DNA from 2 places in the Nocardia sp. NPDC058176 genome. Region 1 is predicted to be linked to the other one. Evidence: predicted binding sites of a transcription regulator. Region 1 holds the regulator's gene; the other holds the start of a gene.
The links. Region 1 encodes HspR, which represses chaperone genes until heat shock. Its sites were predicted from a motif close to ANNTGAGTNNNNNNNACTCANNT; they were not measured.
Positions count from the first base shown of each region.

Region 2: a site for HspR is predicted at 4,102-4,124, ahead of lon (endopeptidase La). Genes of this name have one in related genera too.

Region 1 covers NZ_JBHVVA010000002.1:806,232-817,738, forward strand. Annotated here, with positions in the region: gene ACFVVM_RS16310 (DUF3558 domain-containing protein) at 1-251, opposite strand, end outside; gene ACFVVM_RS16315 (maleylpyruvate isomerase family mycothiol-dependent enzyme) at 486-1,112, opposite strand; gene ACFVVM_RS16320 (MarR family winged helix-turn-helix transcriptional regulator) at 1,182-1,622, shown strand; gene ACFVVM_RS16325 (FAD-binding oxidoreductase) at 1,792-2,949, shown strand; gene ACFVVM_RS16330 (FAD-binding oxidoreductase) at 2,975-3,733, shown strand; gene ACFVVM_RS16335 (hypothetical protein) at 3,877-4,158, shown strand; gene ACFVVM_RS16340 (hypothetical protein) at 4,155-4,373, shown strand; gene ACFVVM_RS16345 (suppressor of fused domain protein) at 4,394-4,963, opposite strand; gene ACFVVM_RS16350 (globin domain-containing protein) at 5,067-6,236, opposite strand; gene ACFVVM_RS16355 (heat shock protein transcriptional repressor HspR) at 6,852-7,253, opposite strand; gene dnaJ (molecular chaperone DnaJ) at 7,253-8,443, opposite strand; gene grpE (nucleotide exchange factor GrpE) at 8,465-9,022, opposite strand; gene dnaK (molecular chaperone DnaK) at 9,019-10,884, opposite strand; gene ACFVVM_RS16375 (MFS transporter) at 11,158-11,507, opposite strand, start outside.
Region 2 covers NZ_JBHVVA010000002.1:1,153,709-1,165,215, reverse strand. Annotated here, with positions in the region: gene ACFVVM_RS17935 (hypothetical protein) at 1-616, shown strand, start outside; gene ACFVVM_RS17930 (DUF2613 domain-containing protein) at 645-815, shown strand; gene ACFVVM_RS17925 (DUF3068 domain-containing protein) at 812-1,879, shown strand; gene ACFVVM_RS17920 (hypothetical protein) at 1,938-2,735, opposite strand; gene ACFVVM_RS17915 (DUF6159 family protein) at 3,108-3,815, opposite strand; gene ACFVVM_RS17910 (hypothetical protein) at 3,799-3,927, shown strand; gene lon (endopeptidase La) at 4,139-6,676, shown strand; partial or broken gene ACFVVM_RS17900 (PaaI family thioesterase) at 6,922-7,329, opposite strand; gene ACFVVM_RS17895 (DNA polymerase IV) at 7,437-8,510, shown strand; gene ACFVVM_RS17890 (acryloyl-CoA reductase) at 8,640-9,635, shown strand; gene ACFVVM_RS17885 (chlorohydrolase family protein) at 9,637-11,097, opposite strand; gene ACFVVM_RS17880 (amidohydrolase family protein) at 11,098-11,507, opposite strand, start outside.

The DNA of each region.
Region 1 (11,507 bases):
GAATAGTCGGGTGCATCCCATGCGCAGATCTCCCACCCCGATTGCGCATGACCGCCGACACCGCTCTCCTCCGTCCCCGGATCGACCCCCGCCGCCGTCAACACCTCATCCGAGATCTCGGCACACGGATCCCACAACACCGGTTTGGCCGAGGTACTCACCCCCGAACTCCCCGTCCCCGACGACCCCTCCGAACCACCACACCCCGCCACCCCGACCACTGCCACCCCAGCCACGATCAGCGTCGTCACCGCGCGCCTCATCCCCGCCCCTTCCAGCCGGTCACTGCTTTGACCAGGGACATTAGCACGCGAAGGGGCGAGCGACCTGGGCCATGTCGCTCGATCGGGCCCGCTCGGACCTCGGCTTCGGGCCCTGTTCGCAGGGCCGGAAACCGGGGGCAAATCGGTGGTGAACCCGGCCGGAATCGGGGCGCGGACGATGAATTTCCCGTCCGGTCGGGTTTTCGATCGAATCTGTCCGGATCAAGTGGTCCCGAGCAGGCTCACACCGTCCCCGGTGAGTGCCGGGAGTACGCCGCGGCGACCGGTGAGCACGAGGAGAAGGTCGAGAGTTGTGCCGTGGATTTCGGGGCCGGTGCCCGCGGTCCAGGAGTAGTCGTCGGCGATCAGGTGGACGTGGTGGAGGCGGCGGCGGGCCCAGAACGGCCAGCCCATGGTCCAGACACGTTGGGCGGCACGGGCTGCGGCTTCCGGGTCGACGGGGATGACGCGGCCGAGGGGGCGGGCGATGTCCTGGGCGTGGACGATGACGTCGAAGTGGATGTTGCGGTGGTTGGTGACTGCGGGGAGGCGGTGCGAGTCGGCGAGGGTGTGCAGGACTGTGGACAGGTCGGCGGTGGTGTCGGCGTAGCGGACGGCGAGGTCGTGGTTGAGGCGGTGGAAGCTGCCGCGGGCGCGGGCGGCTTCGCGGAGCATGGTGAGCGGGCCGGGCGGTTGCGGGGCCAGGGCCACGTGGGCGGCGACATCGCGGACGCGCCAGCCCGCGCACAGCGACGGGCTGTCCAGTTCGTCGTCGGTACACCCGGCGAGCAGATCCGCGATGGCGCGACGCTGCTCGGCGATGGTCTTCCAGTACTGCCCGGCGTCCATGATCGGCCTCCTATTGGTCAGCCTTTCTGACTAATATAGTCAGTGAAGCTGACCGGATCAAGGAGTGAGATGCCCGCCGACGACGCCCTCAACCTCGGAGTTCTGCTGTTCGTGCCGTACCGAGAGATGGAACGACGCGTCCTCGAAGCACTCGCCGACGGCGGCTTCGACGACCTCACCCAGGCCCAGGCCCGCCTGGTCGCCCGCATCGCCCCGACCGGCTCCCGCCTGACCGACCTCGCCGCCCAGGCCCAGATCACCAAACAAACCGCGAGCGTCCTCGTCGACCAACTCCTGCGCACCGGCTACCTCCACCGCGAACCCGACCCCACCGACGGCCGAGCCCGCCTCCTCCGCCTCGCCGCCAGGGGCCGCCGCGCGGCCGAACTCGCCGATCACACTGCCGCACAGGTCGAATCGGAATGGACCGCCCACCTCGGCCCGCGGCGGGCGAACGCGCTGCGCGCGACGCTGACCGAACTGCGCAAGATCACCGACCCGTATCGATGAGGCTGTCGGCGTGGCCGTTGGGGTGGGCAGGGCATACGATCCGTGCGGCGAGCGGGACCGTGACGAGCATCCCTGCACCCAGCGCGGCATTTCGGGGGATACTTGACAGGGTGTCCGCCATCGGGCGGGGCCACATTGCAGCAATTCCAGGGAAAGGGAGCTTGACGACGTGGATGCGCGTTCGCTTGCGCTGGTCCGCGCCGATTTCCGCGGGGTGTCGGAGACACCGGGCGGGTCCGAGCGGCTGATCAGTGCTTTTTATGGTCATCTGTTCGCCCAGGATCCGTCGTTGCGGGAGCTGTTCCCCCCCGCCATGGACATGCAGCCCAAGCGGCTGACCACGGCGTTGCAGTTCGTGCTGGACAATCTGGAGGACTTCGAGCGGGCGCAGAAGTTCCTCGAGCAACTCGCCCGCGACCACCGCAAGTACGGGGTCGAGGCCGACCACTACGACCTGGCCGGACGCGCGCTGCTCGCGGCGCTGCGCACCTATCACGGCAACCGCTGGACCAGGGAGCTCGACGAGGGCTGGCGCGACATCACCATCCTGGTCTCGGCCTCGATGGCGATCGGCGCCAACGAGGACAAGTCGCAGCCGTACTGGGACGCGACCGTGGTCGGCCACCGCCGCGTGCTCGACGACCTGGCCATCGTGCGCCTGCAGGCCGACGGCCCGATCCCGTTCAAGGCGGGCCAGTACGTGCCGATCGCGATCCCGCAGCGGCCGAACATGTGGCGCTATCTCTCCCCCGCCATCCCGGCCAACCCGTACGGCGAGGTGGAGTTCCATGTGCGCCGGATCAGCGGCGGCTGGGTGAGCCCGGCCATCGTCAACGACACCAAGGTCGGTGACCGGTGGAAGATCGCCGGTCCGCTCGGCGGTCTGCAGGTGGACCGGGAGTCCGGCCGTGACGTGCTGATGATCGGGTCCGGCACCGGTATCGCGCCGCTGCGCGCGCAGCTGATCGAGATGAGCCAGCGCGGCATCAACCCGCGGGTGCACTTCTTCGTCGGCGGCCACTATCCCGGCGATCTCTACGACGTGAACAACATGTGGCAGCTGTCGCAGTCCAATCCGTGGCTCACCGTGGTGCCGGTCTGCGAGCAGCACACCGATCCGTGGTGGTACCCGCAGACGCCGCCCGATCCGCACGGCATGCACCGGCGGCTGGTCGGTAATCTGGGTGCGGTGGTGACCAGCTTCGGCGCGTGGTCGGATCGGCAGATCCAGATCTCCGGATCCCCCCGGATGATCGCCGACACCCGCCGCGCCCTGCTCCGGGCAGGCACCCCCAACGAGATCATCGCCGCCGACCCCGTCGGCTGACCACGTCCGTTCGCGAAAGAGGCCGATGAGCACCGAGTTTCCCGATCCCGCCTGGACGGCGACCGTCGTCGGTCACCACCGTTTGCGCCACGATCTGGCCGTGATCCGGCTGATCGGTGACTTCGTGCCCTTCGAGGCAGGCGGGTCGGTCGAGGTGGAGGTGCCGCAGCATCCCGGTGTGCGGCGGCGTCTTTCGCCCGCGCTGCCGCCCTCGCTGGACGGGAAGCTGGAGTTCCACGTGCGCACCGTGCCCGGCGGTTGGTGCTCGAGCTCGATCGTCGCCGACACCAAGCCCGGCGACCAGTGGCGAATCCACGCCCCCTACGGGGTTTTCGCCGTCGATCCCGACGCCACCGAACTGGTGCTGATCGCGGGCGGCACCGGCCTGGCCCCGCTGCGCGCCCAGATCCTCGACCTGGCCCGCCGCGACACCCCGCCCCGCACCTACCTGTTCTACGGCGGCCGCTCCCCCCGCGACCTCTACGCCGCCGACATGCTGTTCCTGCTCGCGGGCGAACTCCCCTGGCTGACAGTCATTCCCGTCGTCGAATCCCCCGAGGACCCCGCCCTCCCCGACGAATGGCACGAACAGACCCGCTCCGACATCGGCTTCGCCCCCGAGGAAATGCTCTACGGCACCCTCGCCGACGTCGCCACCGCCCACGGCCCCTTCACCCGCCACCAGGTCCTGGTCTGCGGCTCCCCCGCCATGGTCCACACCACCGTCGACCGCCTCATCGAAGCAGGCACACCCCCGACCAACATCACCGCCGAAGGCGCCTGATCACCCCTTCACAGTCGCGCCCCGCCACCGTCGACAGCGCTCTCGATCGTTCTCGGAGTGCGAACACCGGCGATCGACTCGGCGCGATCGAAGACCTGGCCGCGTGGGCCGGTCGATCCGATGTACTGGCCCGACTCAGCGAGATGCTGCACGACCGGAACGTGACAGTGATGGTCGATGCCGCGGCAGTCCTGGCCCGACTCGGCGGAAGAGACGGAATCCGCGCGATCGCCATCGAGCTCGGCCGGACCGCCGACGACCCCGACGCCGACTACATCATGTACAAGCTGGAGGAGCTCGAAGCGCTCGGCGAAGTGCCGATCCTCGATACGCTGAGATCTTTCGATGCGGCCGCTGAATCCGACGATTTCCGCCACGGCCGCACCGACATCGAACGCTACATGGGCCGTCACGACCCGAAATGATCACTCACCAGCAGACTCTGACCAGTGGATTCTGCTGGAATGTACTTGTGAAGTCGCGATTGGTTCCGGCTCCGCGAGCCAATGGGGGCAGTCTCAACGAGCTGGCCCATCAGTGGTCGGGCGGTATCGGGTTGGATGCCGAGTTCGAATCCGCAGTCGCGGTGATCGAGGAGCTCGCGAGCGCTGATGACGACAGCGATCCGTCGCAGAGCTGATCCACATCGTGGGGTGGTCTCTAGCGCGGGCTGAAGAGGTCGACCTGGTCCATGAGTTCGGTGAGGAAGAAGCCGGAGGGCATTGTTCGGGCTCGGGCGGTTTCGGGGGTGGTGAGGGGGACGATGTTCAGGATTCGGATGGTGGTGCCCTCGGCCTCGAAGATGTCTTGGGCCTCGGGGAACAGGGGGCCGGCGAACATGACTGTGCGGCAGTCGGGGAATCCGGGGAAGTCTTCTTCCAGGGTCATCATGTGTCCCCAGCCGAGTTGTTGGTCGGTGATCCAGGGGTAGGCGGCGAGGTTCGCCAGTAGGCGGGCCACGGCCGATTCGCGCTCCGGTTCCAGGTGACCTCGCCAGGAGAACCGCAGTTCGGCGCGGCCGCCGGGGGCGGTGGTCGCGGGCATCTCGCCCGCTGCCATGCCGACGGTGGCGAAGGTGGTCACCGGGATGCGGTCGGTCGGCCGGTACACCAGCACGTCGATGTGGCCCAGCGGGCCGGGGCCGTCCTCGAAGACGAACCCGTCGTCGGCGGGGCCGTACAGCTGGCGCACATCGTGAAAGACCGCCCGCAACAACGGAGAAGCACCCACCGACAATCCTTCCGACTCCCACCCTGCACCGCCGCACGATGGTATCTCCGCCGTGCGAAATGCTCTACGGCAGAGTCGATTCGGGCCGAGTCCGGCGAAGCGCTCAGAACAGGGGGTCGTGGCGGATGGACTTGGCCTGGGTGCCAGCGGCCATGAGGCGGAACTTGGTGGTTTGGACCATGGAGGGGGAACCGACGATCTGGACGTCGCGGTCGGCCCAGGGGCCGTAGCTGGCGACGACCTTGCCGATCTGGCCGGTCATTCGGGGTTCCAGGCTCGGTAAGTCGACGTGCGGCTCGCCGGAATCGTAGTACCACCAGGGGTTTTCGTCGCTCTCGCTGACGGGGGTGACGGTGAGCCACTTGTTGGCGACGGCCAGTTGGCTCAGGACCTGCAGGTCGTAGAGATCGCAGGGATGGTGGCCGCCGACGAACAGGTGCACCTTCGGGTTCACCCGGCGCTGGGCCATCGCCATCACCTGGGCGCGCAGCGGGGCGATGCCGGTGCCGCAGCCGACCATCAGCATCTTGCGCTTGGTGTTGCGCGGCACCCCGAGCCCGCCCAGTGGCGAGCCGAGCAGCCACTGGTCGCCGACGGTGGTGTGCGAGACCATGGCCGGGCTGACCCAGCCGCCGAGCACACTGCGGATGTGGAATTCGATCTCGCCGTTGGCATTGGCCGGATTGGCGGGCGAGAGATAGCGCCACATGCGAGGGCGGGCGGGGACCTGGACGCTGAGGTACTGCCCGGCGGCGTACTGCATCGGCTGGTCGAGCTGGACCCGGACGACGGCGAGATTGCGTAGCACCTCGCGGCGTTCGACGACCGTCGCGGTCCACGCCGGCGGGGTGGTCTCCTTGTCGGCGGCGCTGATCATCGCGCCGCTGATGGTGGCGAGGCCCTCGTCCCAGGCGGCGGCGACCTCGTCGGTCCACATCTCGGTCCCGGCGAACTGGCGCATGGCCGACTTCAGCGAGTTGGCCACGGCCACATAGTGGGCGGGCTGCACACCGTACTTGCGGTGGTCGCGCCCGAGCTGGGCGAGGAAGGGCAGCAGTTTGTCCGGCTCCTCCAGCCGGTCCAGCGCGTAGGAGATCGCCTTGACGAGCCGGTCACGCTGGGCATCCATGGCCGCCGGGAAGTAGTCGCGGACACCGGGGTAGTCCGTGAACAGGATCGAGTAGAACGACCTCGCCAGCCTCTCGGACCCACCGTCTTCCGCAGCAACCGCCTTGAACGTAGTACGGATCAAAGCGACAGTCCGCGAATCCATATGTGTCACAACCTCGTTTCGCCATCGAACGCTAGCCGCGCGGCGAGTGACGGGCTGGGAGGACACTCGTCAGCAGCCGATGCGAGAAGTCTAGGCGAGGTTTGCCAGCTTCGGAATCGTACTCTTAAACATCACGCGTGTAATTCTTTAAATACCATCCGGTGCTCATGGACGGTACCCCTGAAACATACTCTGGGACCGTTAATCAGGAGTGAACAGGCCCTCACACGCCCATGACTTACCTGGCAAAACCGACATTCGTCGACCAATGTGCCTGGTAGAGCGACTCTTCCGCTACGAACCCCGCACACCCCGATCCGACGCGCCGTGCCGTGACACGCGGGGAGGGCGACTCGGAGCGCCTGGTCGGCGGCGCGGAAATGCGTTCCGATTGATCCGAATTCAGCATCTCGCCAGCAAACTTTGAAACAGGAACGGCGCCAAATCCGCACTTCAACGCCCTGAGCGAGGACCACCGAACGGCAAGATCACGAATAAGTGGGTTGCTGAATAGTCACCAGCCGGTCGCCGGGGGTTGACCGGCACACGAACGGGCCCCCGGTCCGCGTCCACCGCAGCGGATCACGAACCAGGGGCCCGTCTAATCGAGAAGCCTCAGCGCCGATTCCGTGGCTGCCACACCACGAGCGCGGTACTGCGCTGGGGCGGCGACAGATCGGGCCGGTAGCCCGCCCGCAACCGCTCCATCTCCGCGCTCATCTCCTCGACGCGCTGTTGCAGCGCCTCCACCTGATTGGTGAGCTCGATGATGCGCTTGATCCCGGCCAGGTTGACGCCCTCGTCCTGCGACAGCCGCTGCACCTCGCGCAGCAGCTCGACATCGCGGGCCGAGTACCGGCGCCCACCACCCGAAGTACGTTGCGGGGTCACCAGACCCAGCCGGTCGTAGGTACGCAACGTCTGCGCGTGCATCCCCGCCAGCTGAGCCGCCACCGAGATCATGAAGAACTCGGCACGCGAGGTCGAACCCGACGCGGACTTCGGATTGTCAGCCATCAAGCACCCGCCCATCCAGCCCGCGGTTCGAAGCCACTGGCCTTCTCCGCCTCCTGATAGCGCTTGAGCGCATCGGTGGCATCGGAGTCCAGCTGCTGCGGAACCGCCACCTTCACCGTGACCAGCAGATCACCGGCGCCGCCCGCCGCACCGCGCTTGGGCACGCCACGACCACGTACCCGCAGGATACGCCCGTCGGCGGTGCCCGGCGGCACCTTCACGCCGACCCGGCCGTCCAGCGTCGGTACAGAAACGGTTGTCCCCAGCACCAATTCGCTGTAGCTCACCGGCAGCACCAAGGTGAGGTCGTCGCCCTGACGGCCGAAGACCTTGTCCTGGCTCACGTGCACCGTGACATACAGGTCGCCCGAGGGCGCCCCGCGCAGTCCGGCCTCGCCCTGCCCGGCCAGCCGGATCTTCTGGCCGTCGCTCACGCCCGGCGGAATCCGGACGGTGATCGTGCGGGTGCGGTTCTGGATACCGGTGCCCGAGCAGTCGACGCACGGGTCGTCGATGATCGAGCCGGTGCCGCGGCAGTCGTCGCAGGGCTCGCTGAAACCGAACGCGCCCTGATTCCGGCTGACCACACCGGCACCGTTGCAGTGCGGGCACACGCGCGGGCTGGTGCCCGGCTTGGCGCCGCTGCCGTGACACGTGGTGCACGGCGAGGGACTGGTCATCCGCAGCGGGACGGTGACACCCTGGGCCGCCTCGCGGAAGCCCAGCGTGGTCTCGGTTTCGACATCGGCACCGCGGCGCGGACGGCTGGCCGCCCGACCGCCACCCCGGTTGAACAGCCCGCCCAGCAGATCGCCGAGCCCGCCGTCACCAGCGGCGCCCGCGCCACCGGCCTGACCGAAGATGTCACCGATGTTGAAGTCCTGCGAGAATCCGCCGCCCGCACCGGGTGTGAAGCCACCCCCGGTGCCGTAGCCGCCGCGACCGCCGCCGCCCGCGAACAGGCGGCGCGTCTCGTCGTACTCCTTGCGCTTGGCCGGATCCGACAGCACGGCATTGGCCTCGCTGACCGCCTTGAACCGCTCCTCGGCCTTGGTGTCACCCGGATTGGAATCCGGGTGCAGGTCGCGAGCGAGCTTGCGGTAGGCCTTCTTGATCTCGTCCTGCGAAGCGCCAGAGGAGACGCCCAGCTCCTTGTAGAAGTCCTTCTCGATCCACTCCCGTTGACTCACCGGGCATCTCCTCCTCTCGTGTTATTTCGCGTCGGCGTCGGCATCCGCGTCCGATGCCTCCACAGCCTCGGCATCGGTTACCCCGACCATCGCGTGCCGAAGCACCCGATCGCCGAACCGATAGCCCTTGCGCATGACCACACCGAGTACCGGCTCGGCGCCCGAACCCTCGTGCTGCACGGCCTCGTGCAGCGTCGGGTCGAACGGGTCACCGACAGCGCCGAACTCGACCAGACCCTGCTTGGTGAGCGCGGTCTCGAGCTTGTCGGCCACGGACTTGAGCGGACCCGTCTCCAGGTCGCCGTGCGCCCGCGCGCGGTCCAGATCGTCGAGCACGCCGAGCAGTTCGGTCACCACCGACGCCTTGGCGGCATCGATGTTGGCCTGCCGGTCGCGCTCGACCCGGCGGCGGTAGTTCGCGTACTCCGCGGTCAACCGCTGCAGGTCGGCGGTGCGTTCGGCCAGCTCGTCGCTGACCGGCGCCTCGGTCTCGGGCTCGGGCTCCACCACCTCGGCGGTGTCGGGCTCGACCACTTCTTCCTCGATCAACTCCTGCTCGGAGGAGTTGGCCTCGGTCACTTCTTGTCCGTGTCGACCGGCTCGTCCACGACCTCGGCGTCGACGACCTGGTCGTCATCGGCCTGGCTCGGGCCCGCGCCGTTACCGGACTGGGCGTCGGCGGCGGCGCTCGCCTCGTAGATCGCCTGGCCCAGAGCCTGCGACTCGGCGGCCAGCTTCTCCACCGCGGACTTCACCGCGGAGATGTCGGTGCCGTCGAGAGCCGTCTTGGCCTCGGCCACCGCGGCCTCGACCTTGGCCAGCTGATCGGCCGACACCTGCGCGCCGCCCTCGCTCAGCTTCTGCTCGCTGATGAACTTCTCGGTCTGGTGCACCAGCGACTCGGCCTGGTTGCGGGTCTCGGCCTCTTCGCGACGGGTCTTGTCCTCCGCGGCATGCGCCTCGGCGTCCTTGACCATGCGGTCGATCTCTTCCTTGGACAGACCGGAGCCGTCCTGGATCTTGATCTTGTTCTCCTTGCCGGTGCCCTTGTCCTTCGCGGTGACGTGCACGATGCCGTTGGCGTCGATGTCGAAGGTGACCTCGATCTGCGGCACGCCGCGCGGGGCCGGGGGCAGGCCGGTCAGCTCGAAGGAGCCGAGCAGCTTGTTGTGCGAGGCGATCTCGCGCTCGCCCTGGAAGACCTGGATCTGCACCGACGGCTGGTTGTCGTCGGCGGTGGTGAAGGTCTCCGAGCGCTTGGTCGGGATGGTGGTGTTGCGCTCGATGAGCTTGGTCATCACGCCGCCCTTGGTCTCGATACCCAGCGACAGCGGGGTGACATCGAGCAGCAGGACGTCCTTGACCTCACCCTTGAGCACACCGGCCTGCAGGGCGGCGCCCACGGCGACGACCTCGTCCGGGTTCACGCCCTTGTTCGGCTCACGGCCACCGGTCAGTTCCTTGACCAGGTCGGAGACGGCGGGCATGCGGGTGGAACCACCGACGAGCACGACGTGGTCGATGTCGGCCACGTTGATGCCGGCGTCCTTGATCACGGACTGGAACGGCGCGCGGGTGCGATCCAGCAGATCGGAGGTGATCTTCTGGAACTCCGAGCGGGTGAGCTGCTCGTCGAGGAACAGCGGGTTCTTGTCCGCGTCGACGGTGATGTAGGGCAGGTTGATCGAGGTGCTCTGGCTGGAGCTCAGCTCGATCTTGGCCTTCTCGGCGGCCTCGCGCAGACGCTGCAGGGCCATCTTGTCCTTGGTCAGGTCGATGCCCGAGCTGGCCTTGAACTTGTCGACGAGCCAGGTGACGACGCGCTCGTCCCAGTCGTCGCCGCCGAGGTGGTTGTCACCGGAGGTCGCGCGGACCTCGACGACGCCCTCGCCGATTTCCAGCAGCGAGACGTCGAAGGTGCCGCCACCGAGGTCGAAGACCAGGATGGTCTGCTCTTTGTCGCCCTTGTCGAGGCCGTAGGCCAGCGCGGCCGCGGTGGGCTCGTTGACGATGCGCAGCACGTTCAGGCCGGCGATCTGGCCGGCTTCCTTGGTGGCCTGGCGCTGGGCGTCCTCGAAGTAGGCGGGGACGGTGATGACCGCGTCGGTGATCTCCTCACCGAGGTAGGCCTCGGCATCGCGCTTGAGCTTCATCAGCGTGCGCGCCGAGATCTCCTGCGGGGTGTACTTCTTGTCGTCGATCTCGACGTTCCAGTCGGTGCCGATGTGGCGCTTGACCGAGCGGATGGTGCGGTCGACGTTGGTGACGGCCTGGTTCTTCGCAGGCTGACCGACGAGCACCTCGCCGTTCTTCGCGAACGCGACGATCGAGGGGGTGGTGCGCGAGCCTTCCGAGTTCGCGACCACGACCGGCTCGCCGCCTTCGAGCACGGCGACGACGGAGTTCGTGGTCCCGAGGTCGATTCCGACCGCACGAGCCATGGTGATTTCCTCCTGTTTGACGAAAATGGGGCAACAGTCTCAGCCAACGCTGAGTGTGGTGGGCTCAATCCTGCCCGCAAGATCTGCCGCGAGTCAACCCGAACTTGAGTCCATCACACTCAACATTGTCGACGATCACAACCAGCAGCTGCGGCGATTCATTCCCGCCGCCACCAAAAATTCCCCACCCAGCGAGTCATTCTTGCCTCGACTCCACTCAACCGCAGCACCCGATGCCACATCGTGACTCCGCGGAGACCGGGGTTACCCCAGCTAGACCTTTCGCGCCGGTTTGACGAAGGCTGTCGTCGCCAGCGCGAGAACGAGCAGCCCCGCGCAGAGGTAGCTCGAGATCTCGATGCCCGCCGCCATGGCCTCCCGCGCGGCTTCGGCGACAGGAAGGGAGGCGGGGTCGGCGGCGAGGGCGGGGATGACCGAGCCAGCGCTGTCGGTGACGGTGGCGTCGAGGGCGGCGACCTCGGGTTCGGACAGGCCCGCATCGGTCAGGCGGTCGCGCAGACCCGTGCCGAGGGTGCTGAAGAACACCGTGGTGAGCACGGCGATGCCGAGGGCGGAGCCGAGCTCGCGAGCGGCGCTCTGGATTCCCGAACCCTGCCCGGCGC
Region 2 (11,507 bases), 350 kb from region 1:
GGCACCGACGATCGTAGGCGCCATCTCCGCGCCCGCCCCCATCGCCGACAGCGGCCAGGCCGCGATCCTGGCCCAGGCGCGCCTGCTGCTGGCCACGCCCGGCATTCCCGCGCAGGTCAAGTCGACGCTGGAACGGGTCATCACCTTCCTCGACGGCAGCGGCGGCGGTGGCCCCGACCTCCCGCCCGCCGACGGCCCGCGGATCGCGCAGTTCCTCTACCCGACCATCGGCAAGGGCTGCATCGGCCCGACCTCCGATTCGATCGGCACCGCGCTGGCCGTGCCCGGCCCGGCCGAACTGCCCCCGCCCGGACCCGCGTCCGGCCAGACCGGTTTCGTTTTCACCGCGCTGGGTACCAAAACGCCTGCCGTCGAACAGAATCCGCCGCTCACCGTGCAGTGGGTCAACCTCGACAATCGCCGTACCGGGGCGCAACCGCTGACCACCGAGGCCGCGATCAACCCCGACGGCCCCGCCACCCTGTCCGCCATCGCGGACACCGGTGCCGGCCGGGTCGCCGCGGTGATCTCCGGTTCGCTCACCACGACCACCGCCGACGGCGAAGCTCGTACCTGCTCGTTCGCCCCGACCCTCGGGTTCTTCACCGTCGCTTGAGTCGACGCCTCGCATTGGAGTTCGATCTATGAAGTTTGCCGTCCCCGGCCTGCTCAGCGGGCTGGCAGGCGCGATCCTCGGGGTGATTGCCGTGTTCGGCATCACCGCGGGCGCGCAACAGAATTCGATCCCGGCACCCGAGACCACCGCTGATCCCGGTTCCTCGCTGCTGGGCAACGTGCAGTACGGCAGCCGATGAGCGGCGCGCGCAGGATCATCGCCTGCATCCTCGTCGGCCTCGGCGCGCTGCTGCTCGCCGCCGCTGCCATGATTCCCACCTACACCGTCGGCAAGGTCGCCAAGACCCCGCTGGATCTGCGGATCACCACGATCGCCAAGAGCGTGCCCGGCGAGGAAAGCCTTGTGCTGGACGCGCGTTCGCTCACCTCGCCCGAGGGCTCGGCCAAGATCGACACCAACGTCCCGATCGTCTCGCAGCGCTTCCTGACCGTCGAGGAGCCCTCCGCCGCCGACGAGATGACCGTCCAGGCCGGCCAGACCCTGCGTCGCGACGACCGCGACGGCGACTCCGGTCTGCTCACCGCCTCGGTCGACCGCGTCACCATCAACCGCACCACCGGTGAGCCGATTCCGGCCTCGCCCAACGGTTCCATCGCGGTCAACGTCGACGCCTCGGGTGCCTCGGTGGCCGATCCGTCGCAGCGCGCCGGTCTGCAGTACCGCTTCCCGATCGGCACCGAGAAGAAGTCCTACCCGTACTTCGATCTCAACGCCCGCGCGACCTACGACATCGAGTTCGTCGACGAGTCCGAGATCAAGGGCGTCCCGGTCTACCACTTCCGCCAGACCATTCCGGTCACCAACATGTGGGACGTGGTTCCGGCCGCGACCAACAAGCTCACCCTGCCCGCCGCCAAGTGGGGCCTCGAGGGTGAGGAGCCGGTCACCATGACCCGCTTCTACACCAACACCCGCGACGTGTGGGTCGAGCCGAAGACCGGCGCGGTCCTCAAGGGCGGCGAGCAGATCCACCTGTTCTACGGCCGCAGCGCCAACCAGATCGACGTCACCGCGCTGAAGGCGAACATCGTCTTCGACGACGACACGATCGACGCCCAGCTCGCCGTCACCCAGGAGAGCCTCGACAAGCTCTCCCTGTTCGGCAAGACCCTCCCCATCACCCTCGGCGTCATCGGCGCCCTGCTCGTGATCGCCGGCATCGTCCTCGGCATCCTGAGCAGCCGCCGCAACTCCCTCACCGACGCCCCGACCGAACAGTTCCGCGTACCGCGAAACCTGTAGTCGCGCAATGTTTCACCAGCTCGGCCTCCCCGCTTTCGGCAGGGAGGCCGAGCTGTTTTCATGCCCCGAGCCCCACCAGGCCGAGACGCGGGCCGACGTTGTCGCGTAGCCAGCGGATTCGAGAGTCGTTGTCGGCCAGTCCGGTTCGCGCGATCTCGACCCAGCCGGGTCGATTCAGTACGGCCAGATAGCGATCCAGTACACGATCCCGGCAGCCCGCGGACCAGACGGCCGGATCTGCCTGTTGGACATAGGTGGCGAGGTTCGCGATGTCGCGGTACCGGGATATCGACGGTGTCAGGCGCGCAACGTGTTTCGAGTGCGCGTCGAGTACGGTTCCGGCGGCCGGATAGCGGTCGAGCGCGAGGCCCATGTTGTCCGCGTCGCTCATCTGCGACAGCAGCACGCTGGTGTGGTCGACCAGCGCGAGGTCGGGTTCGTCGACGGTGATCGCCGTGGCCAGGTCGGCGGTAACCGCCACAGTGCCGGCGAAGTACTTGTTGAGAAATTCGCCGTTGCACGCGCGGCGCAGAAGCCAGTCGCGCGACGCGAGAGCGTTTGTCTCGCAAAGTTTTTCGACCACATGAACCCGACCCCACCCAACCGCGCGGTCGCCGAGCCACTGCAGCGCCGTCATCCCGTCGGAGCAGCGAGCCATGGCGTCGGCAACCAGTGGCGCGAAATCGTCCGAGAGCAGACCGATCGTCTGCAGCAGTGGGATGTCCCGGTTGTCGGGGACCGTCCCGAGCAGCGCGACACCCACCCGCACGGCACAGCGATCGGTGCCGCGCCGCACCAGCCATCGTCCGGTCAGTCGTACCCGTTCGGCATCGGCGCGGCGAGCCGCGGCGGCCACGTGTTCGTTTCGGAACAGTGGCACGTCGACGTGGTGGCAGGCTTCGGCCAGATCGGCTGGGTCCGGGTCGGTTTGGGCGAAATGCTCGTCCAGAACTTCGGCGAGTGCGGCGCCCTCGATCCGCCAGTTCCACGGGCGTTCATCCGATCGCCAGCGGCGTCGATGCCGCTGTTCGTCGGGATAGGGGGAGCCGCCCCGCTCGAGCGGTCCGTCGGGAGTCTCGCGGTGCAATCGCATCGCATGGTCGAACAGGGAAACCGGGGAGACGGGCAGCTGCGGCCCGTGCACCAGGCTCATCAGCGGAGAGTGAACTCGATTCGATCAGTCATGGCCGCTGATGCTGCCACCGGTTCGGCGCCCGGTCAACCACGGTCAGCGCTGGCGGAAGGCGTGGGTGAGGTCGGCGTCGGCGAAGGCGACCGGGACGACGCCGTCGACGCTGAAGCGGTAGAGGGCGGTCTGGTAGATGCCGGAGAGGGCGGCGACGATCACGGTGGACACGATCAGCCAGGCGATACCGGCCAGTGCCACCAGCAGGGCCGCGGCCACGCTGGTGGCAAGGAGCTGGAAGCTGCCGATGATGAGGAGCACGCCCGGGATGGCGAGCAGGAAGCCGAAGATGCCGAGGCCCGCGTTGCCGACCACGTTCTCCCCCCAGGTCCGCTTCATCGACTCGGCCGAGTCCTTGACCGCGTCGACGACCCCGCGATCGGCGAGCACCATCTTCGGCAGCACCAGGTAGGAGACAACCTGCCACGCCGCCCCCGCGAGGCCCGTCAGGATCGTCCCGAGGAACCCGGCCCGATCCTGCAGAATCCGCAACACCTGCGAGACCGTCGCCGACACCGCCGCCCACACCAGAATCCGCGGCCACTTCCGCGCCGCGGCCCCGATGCCACCGGCCACGCTCGGATCACCCCCGCGCAACGCGACATCCGCCTGCGAGATGAGCGCCGCGTTGAAGAAGATCGTCACGAACGCCGAGGCCAGATACATCAGCCCGAACAGCACATACGTCGTCACCGACGACCGATCCCACAGGTCCGACACCACGATCGGCACGATGAAAGAAGCCGTCACCCCCACACTGGCCACCCCGGAAATCACCGGAAAAACCGCCAGCTCCTTGCGTGACTTCAACACCGAGGCCGAAGTTTTGAACATCTGCCACGAATTGGCGAACGCCACGTGATCCCCCTCCATCAACGATCGAACAAGATCACACCCTAGCGGCGCCAACCCATCGAGGCGATCCGTCGAACCAGCGGCCAGGGGTTACACCGCGACGACAGACGCTGGGTTCGGTGGGGGAAGTTCGCCGTGAGTGAACGGGGTCACCGGGGTGGAACAAACGGGTGGGGTGGGGGGTTGAGTGAACAAAGCTCAACTTTGGAAGGGTCGATATGACTACAGCTCAGAACCTGCCGGTGCTGTTCCTGACCGATCCGATCGTGCTGCCGGGCATGGTCGTGCCCATCGAACTGGACGAGTCCGCGCAGGCTGCCATCGATGCCGCTCAGGCGGGGAAAACCGGGGCCGTGCTGGTCGCGCCGCGACTGGATGAGGGGTACGCGTCGTACGGCGTCGTCGCCACCATCGAGCAGGTCGGCCGGATGCGCGGTGGCGCGCCCGCGGCGGTGTTGAAGGCCGAGCGCAGGGCGCGGATCGGGCACGGGGTGACCGGGCCGGGTGCGGCGCTGTGGGTGGAGGCCGAGCCGGTCGAGATCGGCGAGCCCGATGAACGGACCACCGAACTCGCGGCCGAGTACAAGAAGCTGGTCGTCGCGGTGCTGCAGCGGCGCGAGGCCTGGCAGATCATCGACATCGTCAACCAGCTCGACGACGTGGAGGCCATCGCCGACACCGCGGGCTACGCGCCGTACCTGTCCAACGACCAGAAGCGCGAACTGCTCGAGACGCCCGACCTCACCGCCCGGCTGACCAAGCAGATCGAGTGGATCACCGATCACATCGCCGAGGTCGAGGTCACCGACAAGATCTCCGAAGACGTGCGCGACGGCATGGAGAAGAGTCAGCGCGAGTTCCTGCTGCGCCAGCAGCTCAACGCCATCCGCAAGGAACTCGGCGAGGACGAACCCGACGGCGCCGACGACTACCGCACCCGCGTCGAGAACGCGGACCTGCCCGAGCACGTACGCGCCGAAGCGCTGCGCGAGGTGGGTCGCCTCGAACGCGCCAGCGACCAGAGCCCGGAATCCGGCTGGATCCGCACCTGGCTCGACACCGTGCTCGACCTGCCGTGGACGGTGAAAACCGAAGACAGCACCGATGTTTCGGCCGCCAGGGCCGTCCTCGATGCCGATCACCACGGTCTGGACGAGGTGAAGGACCGCATGGTCGAGTACCTGGCGGTGCGTTCACGGCGGGCCGCGCGTGGTCTCGAGGTCGTCGGTGGACGTGGGTCCGGTGCGGTGCTCGTGCTGGTCGGTCCGCCCGGTGTCGGCAAGACCTCGCTGGGCGAGTCGGTGGCGAAGGCGCTGGGCCGCAAGTTCGTTCGCGTCGCTCTGGGTGGCGTGCGCGACGAGGCCGAGATCCGTGGTCACCGCCGCACCTACGTGGGCGCGCTGCCCGGCCGGATCGTGCGGGCGGTGAAGGAGGCGGGATCGATGAATCCCGTTGTCCTGCTGGACGAGATCGACAAGGTCGGCTCCGATTTCCGCGGTGATCCGGCGGCGGCGCTGCTCGAGGTCCTCGACCCCGCGCAGAACCACACCTTCCGCGATCACTACCTGGACCTGGACCTCGACCTGTCGAACGTGCTGTTCATCGCGACGGCCAATGTCATGGACACCATCCCCGGCCCGCTGCTGGACCGGATGGAGCTCATCACCGTCGACGGCTACACCGAGGCCGACAAGGTGGCCATCGCCCGCGACTTCCTGGTGCCACGGCAGCTGGAACGCAATGCGCTGACCGCGGAAGAGGTTTCGATCACCGATGCGGCACTGCGCGAGATCGCGGCGAACTACACCAGGGAAGCCGGTGTGCGCCAGATGGAGCGACTCGTCGCAAAGGCATTGCGCAAGGCGGCAACTCGACTGGTGACTGCGGATTCCGCCGCAGAGCCCGGCGGCAAAGCCGCACCGGGTGGCGACGCCGCGTCGCGCGGCAACGTCGGGTCCGGCGGCAATGCGGTGCCGGATGACGGGCAGGTGCTCGGGTACGACCCGTCGCTCGGCTACGACAACGTGGTCGACTTCGAGTCGCGCCCCGCGGCCTCGGTCGAGTCGTCCGCGGACGCGGAGTCCGTGACGACCCTGACCGTCGACGTCGACAACCTCACCGACTACCTCGGCCGCCCCCGCTTCACCCCGGACTCGATGGAACGCACCGCTGTCCCCGGCGTCGCGACGGGCCTCGCGGTCACCGGCGCCGGCGGCGATGTGCTCTACATCGAGGCCAACGGCGCCGAGGGCGAGCGCTCGCTCACCCTCACCGGCCAGCTGGGTGACGTCATGAAGGAGTCGGCGCAGATCGCCCTCACCTACGTGCGCTCGCACCTGGCGGAGATCGGGATCGAGCCGAAGGTCCTCGACCGCAACATCCACATCCACTTCCCGGCGGGTGCGGTGCCCAAGGACGGACCGTCCGCGGGCGTCACCATGGTGACCGCCCTGGTGTCACTGGCACTGGGCCGCCAGGTGCGCGGCGATGTGGGCATGACCGGCGAGGTCACCCTCAACGGCAGCGTCCTGCCGATCGGCGGCGTGAAGCAGAAGCTGCTCGCCGCGCAGCGTGCCGGTTTGAGGACCGTCTTCATCCCGGCCCGCAACGAACCGGACCTCGACGAGGTCCCGGCCGAGGTGCTCGAGGCACTGGACGTGCGCCCCGTCGCCGACGTGGCCGACATCCTCGCCTACGCGATCGAGCCGGTCGCCGAACCGGCCATCGACGCCGATCGGTTCGCCGTCAGCGCCTGATCCGGACCGGCGAACGGGCCGTGCGCGACGCACGGCCCGTTTCGCCGTTCCAGCGCGACCTATCGGCTCACCGTCGGCGGGAGCGCCGGGGCTTCCTCGGCGACGGCGGCCAGCTGTTCCTCGGTGACGACGGTCAGCTGGTCGGTGTCGTACAGGTCCTGGTCGTCGTCGAACTCGGGATCGTCTTCGAAGGTGTCCTCGTCCTCGGCGGCCGCCTGCTCGAGATCCTTCTCGACCCGCCGGGTCGTGCCCTGGGCGACCGCACAGAGGATGGGCTCCTCCCCCTCGGTCTCGGCGTAGACGTCACAGTGGGTGACCGCCTGGCGGCGGGTGGCGCCGAGGACCGTCGCGTGCACGCGCAGCCGCTCACCCTGCGCGGGCCGCAGGTAGGTGATGGTGAATCCGCCGGTCAGGACGTTGGGCCCGAGGACGGTGCCCGCGGCGAAGGTGAGCGCGTTGTCGGCCGCGTAGGCGAGCACCCCGCCGTGCACGAAGCCGAACTGCTGGCCGTGTTCGGGCTGGATCTCGATGATCAGGGTGGCCGCGCCGTCGCCGAATTCGGTGAGCTCGGTGCCGACCAGGCGGGCGAAGGGTTGCGCGGCGAGTACCTGGCGGGCCAGGTCGAGGTCGAGGGTGGTGGCTTCGGTCGGCATCGGGTGTTCCGTTCTTCGAGCTCGGTCGTGACATCGGTTGGCGCGGTACGGATATTGCCACGCCCGGCTTACGGGTAATCGACGGTGCCGTGCGGTATGACGGAACAGTGCCCCAGTGGCTCCTGCATGTCGATCTCGACCAGTTCCAGGCGGCGGTGGAATTCCGGCGCCGCCCCGAGCTGCGCGGGCTACCGGTGATCGTCGGCGGCGAGGGTGATCCCGCGCAACCTCGCAAGGTCGTGACCTGCGCGTCCTACCCTGCCAGGGCCTACGGGGTGCGTGCCGGGATGGCCTTGAAGATGGCGCAGCGCAAGTGCCCGGATGGCGTATTCCTACCGCTGGACATGCCCGCCTACGAGGCCGCCTCCGCGGAGATCATGGCGACGCTGGGCCGGGTCGCGGGCCCGGTCGAGGTGTGGGGGATGGACGAGGCGTTCGTCGCCACCGATGGCGATCCGTGGCAGCTCGCCGCCGAAATCCGCAGTGCCATCATCGAACTCGGCCTCACCTGCTCGGTCGGCATCGGCGACAACAAACTCACCGCCAAACTCGCCACCGGCTTCGCCAAGTCGGCGGGCAAGTCCTCCGCCGAACCCGAGCACGACCCCGGCGCGGCGGCCGGCGTCTTCGAACTCACCGCCGCCAACTGGACCGAACTCATGGGCCACCGCCCCACCGACGCCCTGTGGGGCATCGGATCCAGGATCGCCGAACGCCTCGCCGATCTCGACATCGCCACCGTCACCGACCTCATGGCCGCCGACCGCGACCGCCTGGCCACCGAATTCGGCCCGAGCACCGGCCCCTACCTGTGGGTTCTCGGCCACGGCAAGGGCGACACCGAACTCACCACCACCCCGCGAACCCCCGTCGGCCGCAGCAAGTCCGAAACCTTCCCTCACGACCTCACCGACCCCGCCGAGATCCACCGCGAAGTGGCCCGCATCGCCACCGAGGTCGCCGAGGAGATGCGCGAACACCACCGCATCAGCACCCGGGTAGCGGTCACCGTCCGCACCAAAACCTTCTACACCCGCAGCAAACAGCAGAAACTCCCCCACCCCACCGACGACATCCCCACCATCGTCGCCACCGCCCTCGCCATCATCGCCCGCTTCGACCTCGACCGCCCCGTCCGCCTCCTCGGCGTCCGCCTGGAACTCCTGCAGTTGGACAGTTGATCACCAGGCACTGGTGCCGAAACCCTCTCGGCCGATGCTTGCGTGATTGCCTGATGATCAATCGTCCAGCTGGACCCGGGGTCGTCGGGGAGGCGACGTGGGGGCGGTGGGGCTCGTATGCTCGGGCGCATGGAGTTTTCGGCGATGGTGGCCCGTGAGTCCGACAGTGGGATCGTGCTCGCTCCCGAGCGGGTCGGGGAGGACTTCCTCGGCCAGGGCGAGGTGACGATCAAGGTTCACTACTCGAGTGCCAACTACAAGGACGGGCTCGCGATCACCCCGCGCGGGGGTGTGGTGCGGAACTATCCGATCGTGCCGGGCATCGATCTCACCGGCGAGGTGATCGCCTCGGAGGTCGACGACTTCGCTCCGGGCGATCTGGTGATCGCGCACGGCTATGACCTGGGTGTTTCCCGCAACGGCGGGTTCGCGGAGTATTCGAAGGTGCCCGCGGAGTGGGTGGTTCGCCTCGACGGGCTGAGCACCCGCGACGCCGCCGCCATCGGCACCGCCGGTTTCACCGCGGCGCTGAGCGTGCGGGCCCTGCTCGACCACGGCCTCACCCCCGATGACGGCGCGGTCCTGGTCACCGGCGCGACCGGTGGTGTCGGCTCGGTCGCCATCGACATCCTCTCCGGCCTCGGCTTCGAGGTCATCGCCTCCACCGGCAAGACCGACGCGGGCGACCTGCTCGCCGAGCTCGGCGCGAACGAGGTGATCGGCAGGCTCCCGCTCGATCCCGATGCCAAGCCGCGCCCGCTGAACAAGGCGAGCTGGGCCGCCGCGGTCGACAGCGTCGGCGGCGCCTCGCTGGCGCATGTGCTCAGCGCGATCGGTTACGGCGGCGCGGTTGCCGCCAGTGGCCTCACCGGCGGCGCCGAGCTGCCCGCCACCGTGCTGCCGTTCATCCTGCGCGGGGTGAGCCTGCTCGGCATCGACTCGGTCTTCCTGCCGATCGAGAAGCGCCGTGAGCTGTGGACGCAGCTCGGGAAAGAGCTTCGCCCACAGCATCTCTCGACGATCGAGTCGTTCGCGCCGATCACCGAGGTGGGCTCGGTGCTGCAGTCGATCAAGGACGGCACGCATTCGGGCCGCACCGTCATCGGGGTGGCGGGGGAGTTCTGACCTACTTCGCCGGGAACGAGGCCGGGAAGAGTTCGCCGACGGGACGCCGCAGGTAGTCCCGTTCGGCGTACGCCTCGCGCATCCGGTCGAACAGTTCCTGCGCGCGTTGCGTCATCGCGGCCAGGTCGATGCCGGGAATCACCCCGTCGCGCACCGTGATCCGGCCCGCGACCATCGAGAAGTCCGCCGCGCGCCCGGTGCTGTTCATGCACAGGGTGCGGATCGGGTCCTCGATGACACCGTCGCGCGGATCATCGAGCCGGAACGCCAACAGGTCCGCGGTCGCGCCCACCTCGATCCGCCCGAGGTCGGGGCGGCGTAGCGCATCGGCGCCGCCGCGGGTGGCCGCGTCGATGTAGTTGGCGTAGGTCGCCGAATCAAGTTGGTGCGTCAGCACTTTCGCGAGGGTGACGCCGATGTCAATGCCGCGCACCAGATCCGGTGGGAACGAGTCGGTGCCGAGTGAGATTCGTACGCCCGCCGCGCGGTAGCGGCCGAAGGTGTCCAGCGCCGAACCGTGCCTGGCCGAGGTGAGCGGGCAGTGCACGATGGCGGCGCCCGAGGCTGCCAGGGTGGCGATGTCGTCGTCGGTGTCCGCGTCGACGTGCGGGTTGGAGTCGACGTAGATCCCGTGGGGGATGAGCAGATTCGGCCCGAGCAGGCCGGCCTGTTCGAGCACCGCCAGCGGCGGGACACCGAACCGGTCGAGGACGAAGGCCCGTTCGAGCAGTCCCTGTAGCGCGTGCAGGCGAACCAGGACACCGGTTTCCGCGGCCAGCGAGGCTGTGCGTCGGAGCAGTTCCTCTGTGAGCGTCTCGATCCGGCACGGCAGCAGGGTGCCGTGGACGAGATCGGTGTCCTGCTCGGCGGCCCACCCCAGGAACCGGGCCGCGTCGGCGAACCCTTCCCGGCCCAGTTCCTCGTTCCAGTAGATGGATCGGGTGCCGTCGTCGTCGACCACGTTCACCCCGGACCGGTAGGCGGGCCCGAGGTAGACCCGCAGGCCGAGGCGTCGCGCCGCTTCGGCCATCGCGACGGCGTCGTCGTAGGTCTCGGCCCAGTCGCTGTGGATCTCGGAGGCGATCGGCATGGCCGTGGTGACCCCGTGCAGCAGCAACTGGACGAACCCGTACTCGCGGATGAACGCCCGCTCCTCGGCATCGAACACGGCTCGCCGCCGATGCGTGGCGTACTCGCGCGACCATTGCAGGCCGAGCCCGAGTTCGCGCGACTGCCACGAGTCGAGGATGGTGTGGTCGATGTCGGTGAGTGCGTCGAGGTCGACGAGGCCGGGCATCAGCACCGCCGCGCCGAGCTCGATCACCTCGTCCACCTCGTGCGCGCCCCGCGGACCAACGCCGACGATGCGCGAATCCCCTACCACCACTTCGGCATCGGCGAGCATGATGTGCCCCTCGGCCGAATGCGCGAGCACGTGTCGTGCCCGGATACCGCGACGCATTCAGTTCCCCTCCCTACCCCAGCGACCGGGGATCTCGAAGCCGTCGAGCGCGGTGTCGACCGAAACCACCGCGCCCCGGTGGATTACGGTCCGCTCGGCGGGCCGGTCCATGACGGCGGCGGTCGGGCTCACGGAGTCGACCAGGAAGAACTCGGCCGGATCACCCACCGCGAAACCCGGCCGCAGGTCGAGCGCGTCGAGCGGCGCCAGGCTCCGATCGATCACGCTCGCCCCACCCCAGGTGGCAACGGCCAGTGCGTGTTCCACGTGCTGATCGGAACCGAACCCGTTGACGAACGCGAGTTGCCAAGCGCGGTCGAGCATGTCGCCGTTGCCGTAGGGCGACCAGTAGTCGCGCTGCCCGTCCATCCCGACCCCGACTCGCACGCCCGCCGCGGCCAGGTCGAGTA